DNA from 3 places in the Agrobacterium sp. GD03872 genome. Region 1 is predicted to be linked to each of the others. Evidence: riboswitches for the same ligand, from Rfam matches in the RefSeq annotation. Region 1 holds a riboswitch; each other region holds the start of a gene.
The links. Region 1 has a riboswitch for cobalamin ahead of N5D22_RS11880 (DUF1852 domain-containing protein). Riboswitches for the same ligand answer to the same signal wherever they lie in the genome.
Positions count from the first base shown of each region.

Region 2: another riboswitch for cobalamin. It lies ahead of N5D22_RS25440 (CbtB domain-containing protein); the one in region 1 lies ahead of N5D22_RS11880 (DUF1852 domain-containing protein).
Region 3: another riboswitch for cobalamin. It lies ahead of nrdH (glutaredoxin-like protein NrdH); the one in region 1 lies ahead of N5D22_RS11880 (DUF1852 domain-containing protein).

Region 1 is NZ_JAOCCY010000004.1:175,853-179,126, reverse strand. It holds gene N5D22_RS11885 (methionine synthase) at 1-502, opposite strand, end outside; gene N5D22_RS11880 (DUF1852 domain-containing protein) at 528-1,505, opposite strand; cobalamin riboswitch at 1,608-1,821, opposite strand; partial or broken gene N5D22_RS11875 (ISNCY family transposase) at 2,049-3,274, opposite strand, start outside.
Region 2 is NZ_JAOCCY010000023.1:49,295-52,568, reverse strand. It holds gene N5D22_RS25455 (glutamine amidotransferase) at 1-535, shown strand, start outside; gene N5D22_RS25450 (hypothetical protein) at 707-1,021, opposite strand; gene N5D22_RS25445 (CbtA family protein) at 1,026-1,736, opposite strand; gene N5D22_RS25440 (CbtB domain-containing protein) at 1,748-1,930, opposite strand; cobalamin riboswitch at 2,090-2,329, opposite strand; gene N5D22_RS25435 (cytochrome c) at 2,377-3,274, opposite strand, start outside.
Region 3 is NZ_JAOCCY010000002.1:15,013-18,286, forward strand. It holds gene N5D22_RS04000 (nucleoside triphosphate hydrolase) at 1-477, shown strand, start outside; cobalamin riboswitch at 611-835, shown strand; gene nrdH (glutaredoxin-like protein NrdH) at 1,091-1,312, shown strand; gene nrdI (class Ib ribonucleoside-diphosphate reductase assembly flavoprotein NrdI) at 1,325-1,723, shown strand; gene nrdE (class 1b ribonucleoside-diphosphate reductase subunit alpha) at 1,711-3,274, shown strand, end outside.

The DNA.
Region 1 (3,274 bases):
CCAGTTCCCTTGCTTCCGCGTTGAGTATACCGGCAAATTCCCAGGCGAGCTTTTCACGGCTTTTATAGTGGTCGTCAAAAAGCGTATCGATTATCGTCATCGGACCCGGCAATGCCCATTTGATGGGGTGTTTGGTCTGATGACGCAAAAATCTGGCGTCTTCGACGAAAACGGGCTTCTGGCGAGAGACCGTGCCGACGACTGTCGGGACACTCGCATCATAGCGATCGCGAATTCTGACGGTCTCGCGTTTTTCGAAATCAACGCCATCGAGGTGCTCGATGAAAGTCGTGACGAAATGCTGGCGCGTTTGCTCGCCATCACTGACGATGTCGATGCCGGCTTGTTGCTGATCGTCCAGTGACAGGCGCAGGGCATCTCTTTTGCCCTCCAGCAGTTCCTCATCCTCTAGTTTCCAGGGCGACCACAGTTTTTCGGGCTGCGCAAGCCAGGAAGGTTTCGGCAGGCTGCCGGCAGTCGATGTGGGGAGAAGCTTCTTCATGATGATGACCTGTTTCCAGTGTTGATCAGGCGGCGCATTGAGCCAGGAATTGCTCAAGGGCGGCGCGGTATGGCTTGATGAAGTGTTCTTCGGTGAATTTGCCCTGATCCACCGCCAGGCGACTGCGTTCGTCGCGGTCGTAGATGATCCGGGTCAGCGAATAGTCCTGGTGCTTCAGATTGGGCTGGTAAAAATTCCCAGCGGCTGCGTTGGCATTGTAGATTTCAGGGCGATAAATCCTCTGAAACGTTTCCATCGTGCTGATGACGCCGATCAGTTCGATATTGGAATAATCGCCCAGCAAGTCGCCGACAAAATAGAAGGCCAGCGGCGCAACGCTGCCCGCGGGCATGAAATAGCGAACCTGCAATCCCATTTTCCCGAAATACTCATCGGTGAGCGAGAACTCATGCTGCCGGTACTCGACGCCCATGACCGGATGATGATTTTCGGTCCGGTAATAGGTCTTGCTGGTGGAGGCGCTGATGCAAATGACCGGCGGCTTGCGAAACTGCGACCGGTAGGCATCCGACTGCAGAAAGGACTTGAAAAGGTTTCCATGCAGGTCGCCGAAGTCGGCCGGAATACTGAAGGCAGGCAGGCTCTTGTTATACTCAGGCAGCACGACGTTAAAGTCGTAGTCGCGCACATAGGAGGAGAAGTTATTCCCCACAATGCCGTCGATACGTTCACCGGTTTTGTGATCGATGATCGTCGTCTTCAGTATCTCGATGAGAGGAAATGTCTCGCCATGAACATCCAGGCTCATTTCGACTGAAATGATCTCCAGCTCGACCGAGTATCGGTCCGCTTTGGGATTGTCCCAATGCGCGAGGGCGTTGAAGCGGCTATCGATCATCCGCAGGACATTGCGCAGGTTCTCCTGCCGCTTTTCGCCCCTGGCCAGGTTTGCGAAATTAGTGGTGATGCGCGTATGTTCCGAAGGACGATAATCCTCGTCGAAGGGTACGCTTGTGATCGTGAAACTGCAGGTCTGAGACATGTAGTGCCCCTATGGAGTGGGGGGCATGGATCTGCGGACGCATAGCAAGACAGGCCGCGATGATGCAGCCTTTGCTACGGCACACTGGGACACCCCGCCCGTGGACGTTACTTCGCCAAAGGCAGGTCTCCTGGCTCACGGTTCATCGCTTCCGTCCGTCTTCCCGGGGTAAACCAGTGACATGGTGGACTTTGGCTCGCCGCTTACAGTTGCGGGGGCAGCGTCGGCATTTCCGAATGACACGGAGCACCGACTTCCCTCTTAGCCCCAGTACGCTGCATGCAACGACCGGGGAACCTTAGGCATCCCGACCATAATGCAAGGTGAGACGTCGGTCAACATCATATAACGATATCTTTATATCGTTAAATCCATAGCGCGGCCGCAAGCTCTGATCTGATGGATTGCATGCGGCATTAACACACGACTGTTACACGCGCAGCCTTGGCCGGTCGCTAGTTAAAGATAAATCGCCGACAGTCGGCTCAGTTCAGATAGGCGGATGTGACCCTGCGCGATGTCCGCTTTGGGCCGATAGCGGCCTTATTCAGCCGCCTCCATTCGCGCAAGCGCTTTCTGCCTTCTCGCAATCACCTCCGGATCATTCATGAAATCTGTCCGTCGTCCGGGCTTTCGTCCGCGTTTTTGATACCCATTGCTCTGGCTGCCGTCCGGGATATCAAACATGCTGTTGACCTGTCCGGTTCGGCGCGGACCACGTTTGCTCCGTTTTAGATCGCGACCTTCCTGCATCTGAGCAACGAGTGACAGCATGTCATCCAGTCTCTTGTTCTCAACCACAGGCGACCGGTGAACGGAGCGAAGCGTGTCGAACGTCCTATAAGGCAGCGTAAAACTCTCGTGCATGATCTCCAGGCGGCCGTCCGGATAATCGCAAACGATGACTTTTTGACCCGCCAGTGATGTTGCCCGTTCCGTCGGATCGAGAATGAATATCACCTTGTCATAGCGCAACGTCAGGGATTGCGAGAGCGTGCGGACCTCCTTGCGGCACATGGCACTGTCGAGGTTCTCATGGGCGGCGAGGGGACGGTGCATGTCTTTCGGATTACGTGGTGGTTTACCGAAACGAGCGTTGAAATCGATAATGAATTCCTGCGCGTAATCGTTGGCAGCGTCTATCGTATCGATACCGCGGAGCCGCAGCTCCTTGACCAATCGATCCTGCAGGGTCTGATTGGCCCGTTCAACCCGGCCCTTGGCCTGTGGAGTGTTGGCGCAGATGATGTCGATGTTCAGCTCATAGAGTGCGCGTCCAAACTGCGTCAGCCCACTGGTTCGATCTTTCTCCGAAGCGTGCGTAGAGCGAAACACGCCGTGCTTGTCGCTATAAAAAGCCAGCGGTTTACCCCATTGCTGCAAATAGGCCTTTGTCGCGTGCAGATAATCGAAAGTGTTCTCGGATCCCGCAAAGCGCAGATGTAGCAGCTTGCCGGTAGCGTCATCGATATAGACGAGAAGGGCGCATTTTGGTCCGCGACTCTCGAACCACCAGTGATGCGATCCATCGATCTGCACCAGCTCGCCAAAGCAATCGCGCCGGCCGCGTGGTTGAAAGACACGTTTCTTGCGTTCTCTCCGAGATATCCAGATGCCTGCCTCGGTCATCCACTGGCGTAACGTTTCCTTGCCGATGGCCAGTTGGTGCCGCTCAATCAGCTTCTCGCGAGCCAAGGTTGGACCGAAATCGGCATACCGTTCTCTGACCAGATCGAGAACGGCGTTGCGAAGATCCTCGCTGTGACGCC
Region 2 (3,274 bases), on a different contig from region 1:
TTTTGCGGACTGGGAACCGGCCCTGCTTGCGGCGGCGGCGCGCAGCTATCTCGGCGTCGAGATCGTCTACGCCACTCCCGATGGTGCGCCGGTGATCTCGATGGGCGGGCTGAAGGTGACGCCTGACACGTCCTATGGCGCGCTCGATCCCGAGAATGTCGACGCTCTCATCATTCCCGGCGGTCTCAGCTGGGAAAAGGGAACCGCTGTCGATCTTGGCGGGCTGGTGCACCGGTTTCGCGACAGGGACCGGCTGGTGGCCGGCATCTGCGCGGCGGCAAGCGCGCTCGGCGGCACGGGCGTCCTGAACGGCGTCGCCCATACCGGCAATTCGCTGGCATCGCACAAGGCCTATCCTGCCTATGGCGGCGAGGCGCTTTATCGCGACCAGCCGAAAGCGGTCAGCGATGGCGGCATCGTCACCGCCGCCGGCAGCGCGCCGGTCAGTTTCGCTGTGGAAATCCTGAAACACCTCGGCCTCTTTGGTCCGGAAGCCGAGGCGGAACTCCAGGTTTTTGCGGCGGAGCATCGGTGAGGCATAGCCGTCTCGGTTGTTTGCGCTCCCTCTACTCCCCGTCATTCCGGCCTTGAGCCGGAATCCAGCCGACGCGCGTCTGCGCGGCGAAAAGAGTCCTTTCAGCCCAAGGACTTGGGCTGGCTGGATCCCGGCTCAGGGCCGGGATGACGGACGTGAAAACGGCAATGATTATCGCCGATCAAGTACGCGGCAAACACGCGCCGCATGATCGCCGTTCTCCCCGGCAATCGCCCGGCGAATATCGCGGCTGTTCAGATGCAGGCTGCGGCCGGCGGGTAAATTTGCACGTTTGATCTTGCTGAGCGCCGCAGCGATAAAAGCGGCTTCGTGTTCATGAAAACAGGCGAGAGCCACCTCGCGATCCGGGGTCGCCCCAAGGACCGCCTTGAAGGCAAGACGGTGCACGGCGCAGAAAGCGCCGTGACCAGGTACGGCAAAACGCAGCGCATCGAGTTCCTCACTCCACTCCGCTGCGTCCTGCATAGTCTCAAGCCGACTGGAAGCGCTTCAGGAAAAACGCGCTCAATGTCCCGAGCAGCGCCCAGAAAACGAAGCTCGTGATGGTCGCGGCGACGATGAACTGACGCTCCAGCGGCAGCGGCGCCAGCGCATGTTCGCCTTCCGGCGGCAAGGGTGCGCCGACCACATGCGGTGCAACGATCAACACCAATGCCAATACGATGGCCCAGGGTTCGCGGCGGAACGCGATCAGCGCAATGCCGCCCGCGGTTGCGGCAACCGTCGCAAGCCACCAGATCTGCCGCGCCTCAAGTGCGGCTGCCGGACTGCCCGGCAATTCCGGCGGCAGGCCGATCATCGGGGCCAGCATGACGGCGGCAAAGCCGGCAACGCCCCAGAGAAGGCCTTCGCGCCAGCCGCCACTGGTGCCACGCAGCGAAATGAGGCCGGTCAGCACCAATGCATAACCGATGGCGGTCAGGACATTGGCGGCGACGGTATAGGCGGTACGCTCGAAGCCATCGGCCGGAGCCCAGGCCTCGTCATTGTGCTCATGGGCGGGAACGGCGGCACCGGGGGCCGGCGCATCATGGCTGTGGGGCGCTTCGCCGGCGCTTTCATAGGTTTCCGCCTGCAGGATGAGCGGCGTGGTACTGACAGCCTGCATGGCAGACACGGCCAAACCGCCGAGAATGCCGACGAGAACGGCGGTAAAGACGATATTGCGAAAAGATGACATGCCGTTACCCCTCAATGGCAGGGGAAGGCATTGGCATGCCGCGTGTCGTGCGCGGCATTGTGAACGGCTTCCACGGGCGAAAAGCCGACAAAACCGACAACGAACAGGCCAAGCACGATCGCCGTCAGCGATTGCGCAAAGCTGGCTGTTTTTGTGGAAACGGCCGAATTTGCCGTATTCTGATTGATGGACATGGTGACCCCTCTCCGGCGCGACCCCGCGCCTTTGGACGCGGCCAAACGGCACAAGCCGCAAGACCGCATGCGATACACTTCACCACGGGGATACGAGACTGACACAGGAAGGCATTGATCCCGCCACCTGACATTCCGCTCTTCCGGACACCCCGCCGGCATGGACATTTCCGTGATGGCAGGTCTCCTGGCTTACGGGTCAAAACCTGAAACACCTTCCCGGCATCGCCCTCGCCCGATTGGAAACCTCGGTTTCCGGGAAATGGCTTGCCAGTGGCACTTCGTTTCAGGCTCTCCGCTCACAGTTGCGGGGGCAGCCACGAATGAGGATTTCTCCCTATCGTGTTCCCTTTTCACCTTCCGGAACGACCGGAAGGAACCATCACAGGATTGTTATCCGCCGGGTGGAGGCGGGAGTCAATGGGCGCGCACGCCCCCGCCGCACCCTACCGCGCCGGAATGGCCTTCAGATAGGCGGCAATCGCATCGCGGTCTTCGGCCGTCAGATGCGCCATGTTCTGCTGCACCTTGACCATGGAGCCGCCGACGCTGTCGAATTCCGGGGTGAAGCCGGTTTCCAGATAGCTGGCAATATCGGCCGCCGCCCAGCTGCCTATGCTTTGCGAGGCGGGGGTAATGTCCGGAATACGGCCCTCACCTTCCGGATTGGGACCGCCGGCCAGCCATTTATCCGTCTGGAATCCGCCGAGCGCATTGCGCGGCGTGTGGCATTCGCCGCAATGGCCCGGCCCTTCCACCAGATATTGGCCGCGCAGCAATTCGGCATTGGCATTGGCAAGTTCGACGCGCGGCGGTGCGGAGGGGTCGAAATACAGGAATTTCCAGCCGCCCAGCACCATGCGCAGATTGAAGGGGAAAGGCAGCTGGTGATCCGGCGCATCGTTCTGGCTGGCCGGCAGGGCTTTCAGATAACCGAAGAGATCGTTGATGTCCTTCTGCGTCATACGGGCATAAGAGGCATAGGGAAAGGACGGGTAGAGATGCTCGCCGTTCTTGCCCACGCCGCGCGTCATGGCGTCGCCGAATTCCGCCAGCGTCCAGCCGCCGATGCCATGCTGCGGATCGGAGGAAATATTGGGGACATGGAAGGTGCCGAAGGGGCTTTTCAGCGCCTGCCCGCCCGCAAGCGTCAACAGCGCCTCGCCCGTGGCATCGGGCGCGGCGTGGCAGCTTGCGCAGCCGCCCGCCCAGAACAGCGTTTCGCCATTGGCCAGATCCGGTTCGCCAAGGCTGACCCAGTGGCTCGGCGCCTGGCGTTCCGGCGCGGTAACCCAGGCGAATATGCCATAGCCCGCAATCGCTGCGACGATGGCCCCGCCGACG
Region 3 (3,274 bases), on a different contig from region 1:
GCCGCTGTTCTACCGATGGACGGTTTCCATATGGATAACGGCATTCTTGCGGAACGCGGACTGCTGCCGCGAAAGGGTGCGCCGGAAACATTCGACGTGCGCGGGTTCCTCGATATTGTCTCCGCCGTCCGCAAGGGCGGGCAGGAAGTTCTGGTACCGGTCTTCGACCGCTCCCGCGAAATCGCCATTGCCTCCGCCCGCGCCATCGCCCCGGAAACACGCTTCGTCCTTGCTGAAGGCAATTACCTTCTGCTGAATGAAGCGCCCTGGACGACGCTTTCCGAAAGCTTCGACCTCACCATCTTTGTCGGTCCATCCGTCGACGTGCTGGAAAAGAGGCTGCGGGACAGATGGCAGGGTTACGGTCTCGATGCGGCCGCGATCCACGCCAAACTTTTCGAAAACGATCTTCCCAACGGAAAAAGGGTGATCGAAAACGCCCGCCCCGCCGATATCCGTATCGATATCTGGGAATAGATTAACGCTTTCCCGCGCTGGAGGGGCAAGGCGCACTTGCCGTTAAGCCTTTGTTGACCATGTGTTGAATCTTTTTGATCCACAGGGCGCGGCTTTCCCATGTCTATCCGTTGACGCGAAAATTTCCTCATATACTATATGTGGTGTTCGAGGTTCTTCCGATTCGCAAGGGTCGGGAGCTAAGACGGGAATTCGGTGCGTAACGCCTTCATGGCGGAGCAAGGCCGAAACTGCCCCCGCAACTGTAAGCGGCGAGCATCGTTCCGATTTGGGTCACTGGGGCTGAGAGCTTCGGGAAGGCCGGGATAGATGTTGTGACCCGCAAGTCAGGAGACCTGCCTTGAGCGCAAACGTCCACGGGCGGGGTGTCCGGAGGAAGGTGTATGGCGCAAATGATTTGCGTTCGCCCTTTTCTGCCCCCTCCAGAACAAGCTTCGGGGTGAAGTCATGCCAGTGCATTTGTTTGAGTTGCTGCGCTCGTCGGCGTAGAGAGTGATTTTACGCGGCTAAAAGCCGCGCACGCCCACCCTAATGACAGAACCATCGCCGTCCGATTGCGATTGCAATCGGCAATGTTGAGCCGTGTCCGAAACCGGCTTCGAGAGAGGAAATTATGACCGTCACCGTTTACAGCAAGCCCGCCTGCGTCCAATGCACCGCCACCTATCGTGCGCTAGACCGCATCGGCGTCCCCTATGAGATCGTCGATATCTCCGAAGATACTGAAGCGCTCGATCATGTCCGTGGCCTCGGTTACATGCAGGTTCCCGTCGTCGTTGCCGGCGAGCGCCATTGGGCGGGTTTCCGGCCGGATATGATCGGCTCGATCAGCTGAGGCGGCGGGGCGATGGGCCTGATCGTCTATTATTCCAGCCGCTCCGAAAACACCCATCGTTTCCTTCTGAAACTGGGACGGCGTCTGTTTCGTCTGCCGCTTGGCGTTGAGGAAGATGTTCCCCATGTGTCCGAGCCCTATGTGCTCGTCACCCCCACCTATGGGGGCGGCGGCACCAAAGGGGCCGTGCCAAAGCCGGTCATCCGGTTCTTGAACGAGCCCTCCAACCGAAATCTCATTCGCGGCGTCATCGCGGCGGGAAACACGAATTTTGGCGCAGCTTTCGCATCCGCCGGAGATATCGTCTCGCGCAAATGTGCGGTGCCGTTTCTCTATCGCTTCGAGCTTCTCGGCACGGAGGAAGATGTCGCCAATGTCAAACATGGATTGGAACGATTTTGGACACGCTGACCTCAGGCGCGCTGCGCAAGGACGCCAAACAGCCGGCAGCCGCAACCCAGAAGCCGCTCGATGCGGCTCTGGACTACCACGCGCTGAACGCGATGCTGAACCTTTACGACGAGAACGGAAAGATCCAGCTCGACAAGGATCGGCTGGCCGCCCGGCAATATTTCCTCCAGCACGTCAACCAGAACACCGTCTTTTTTCATAACCTCAGGGAAAAGCTCGATTATCTGGTGACGGAGGGATATTACGAACAGGAGGTACTGGATCAGTATTCCTTCAACTTCGTCCGCGATCTCTATGACGAAGCCTATGCCCGGAAGTTCCGCTTCCCGACCTTTCTCGGCGCTTTCAAATATTACACCTCCTACACGCTGAAGACCTTCGACGGAAAACGTTATCTGGAGCGTTACGAGGATCGCGTCTGCATGGTGGCACTGGCCCTTGCGCGTGGCGATGAGCAGCTTGCCAGCAATCTGGTCGATGAGATCATTTCAGGCCGCTTCCAGCCGGCAACGCCGACATTCCTCAACGCCGGCAAAAAGAGCCGTGGTGAACTGGTCTCGTGTTTTCTGCTGCGTGTGGAAGACAATATGGAAAGCATCGGCCGCTCCATCAATTCGGCCCTGCAGCTTTCCAAGCGCGGCGGCGGCGTGGCGCTGTCCTTGACCAATATCCGCGAATTTGGAGCGCCGATCAAACAGATCGAAAACCAGTCGTCCGGCGTCATCCCTGTCATGAAGCTGCTGGAAGACAGTTTTTCCTATGCCAACCAGCTTGGCGCGCGACAGGGTGCCGGCGCGGTCTATCTGCACGCTCACCACCCCGATATCATGCGCTTCCTCGATACCAAGCGCGAAAATGCCGACGAGAAAATCCGCATCAAGACCCTGTCGCTCGGCGTGGTGATCCCCGACATCACCTTCGAACTCGCCCGCAACAATGAGGATATGTATCTGTTCTCGCCCTATGATGTGGAGCGGGTCTATGGCGTGCCGTTGACCGAGATTTCGGTCAGTGAAAAATATCATGAAATGGTCGCCGATAGCCGCATCCGCAAGAAGAAGATCAAGGCGCGCGAATTCTTCCAGGTGATCGCCGAAATCCAGTTCGAGAGCGGTTACCCCTACATCATGTTCGAGGACACGGTGAACCGCGCCAATCCGGTCGCCGGCCGCATCAGCATGAGCAATCTCTGCTCGGAAATCCTGCAGGTCAGCGAAGCGAGCGAGTTCAACGCCGATCTGTCCTATAGCCATATGGGCAAGGATATTTCCTGCAATCTCGGATCACTCAATATTGCGTCGGCGATGGATTCGGCCGATTTCGGCAAGACCATCGAGACCTCCATCCGGGCGCTGACGGCTGTTTCGGATATGAGCCACATCTCTTCCGTTCCCTCGGTGGAAAAGGGCAATGATGCCAGCCACGCCATCGGACTCGGTCAGATGAACCTGCACGGTTATCTGGCGCGGGAGCGCATCTTCTACGGCTCGGAAGAAGGCATCGATTTCACCAATATCTATTTCTACACGGTGACCTATCACGCCATCCGCG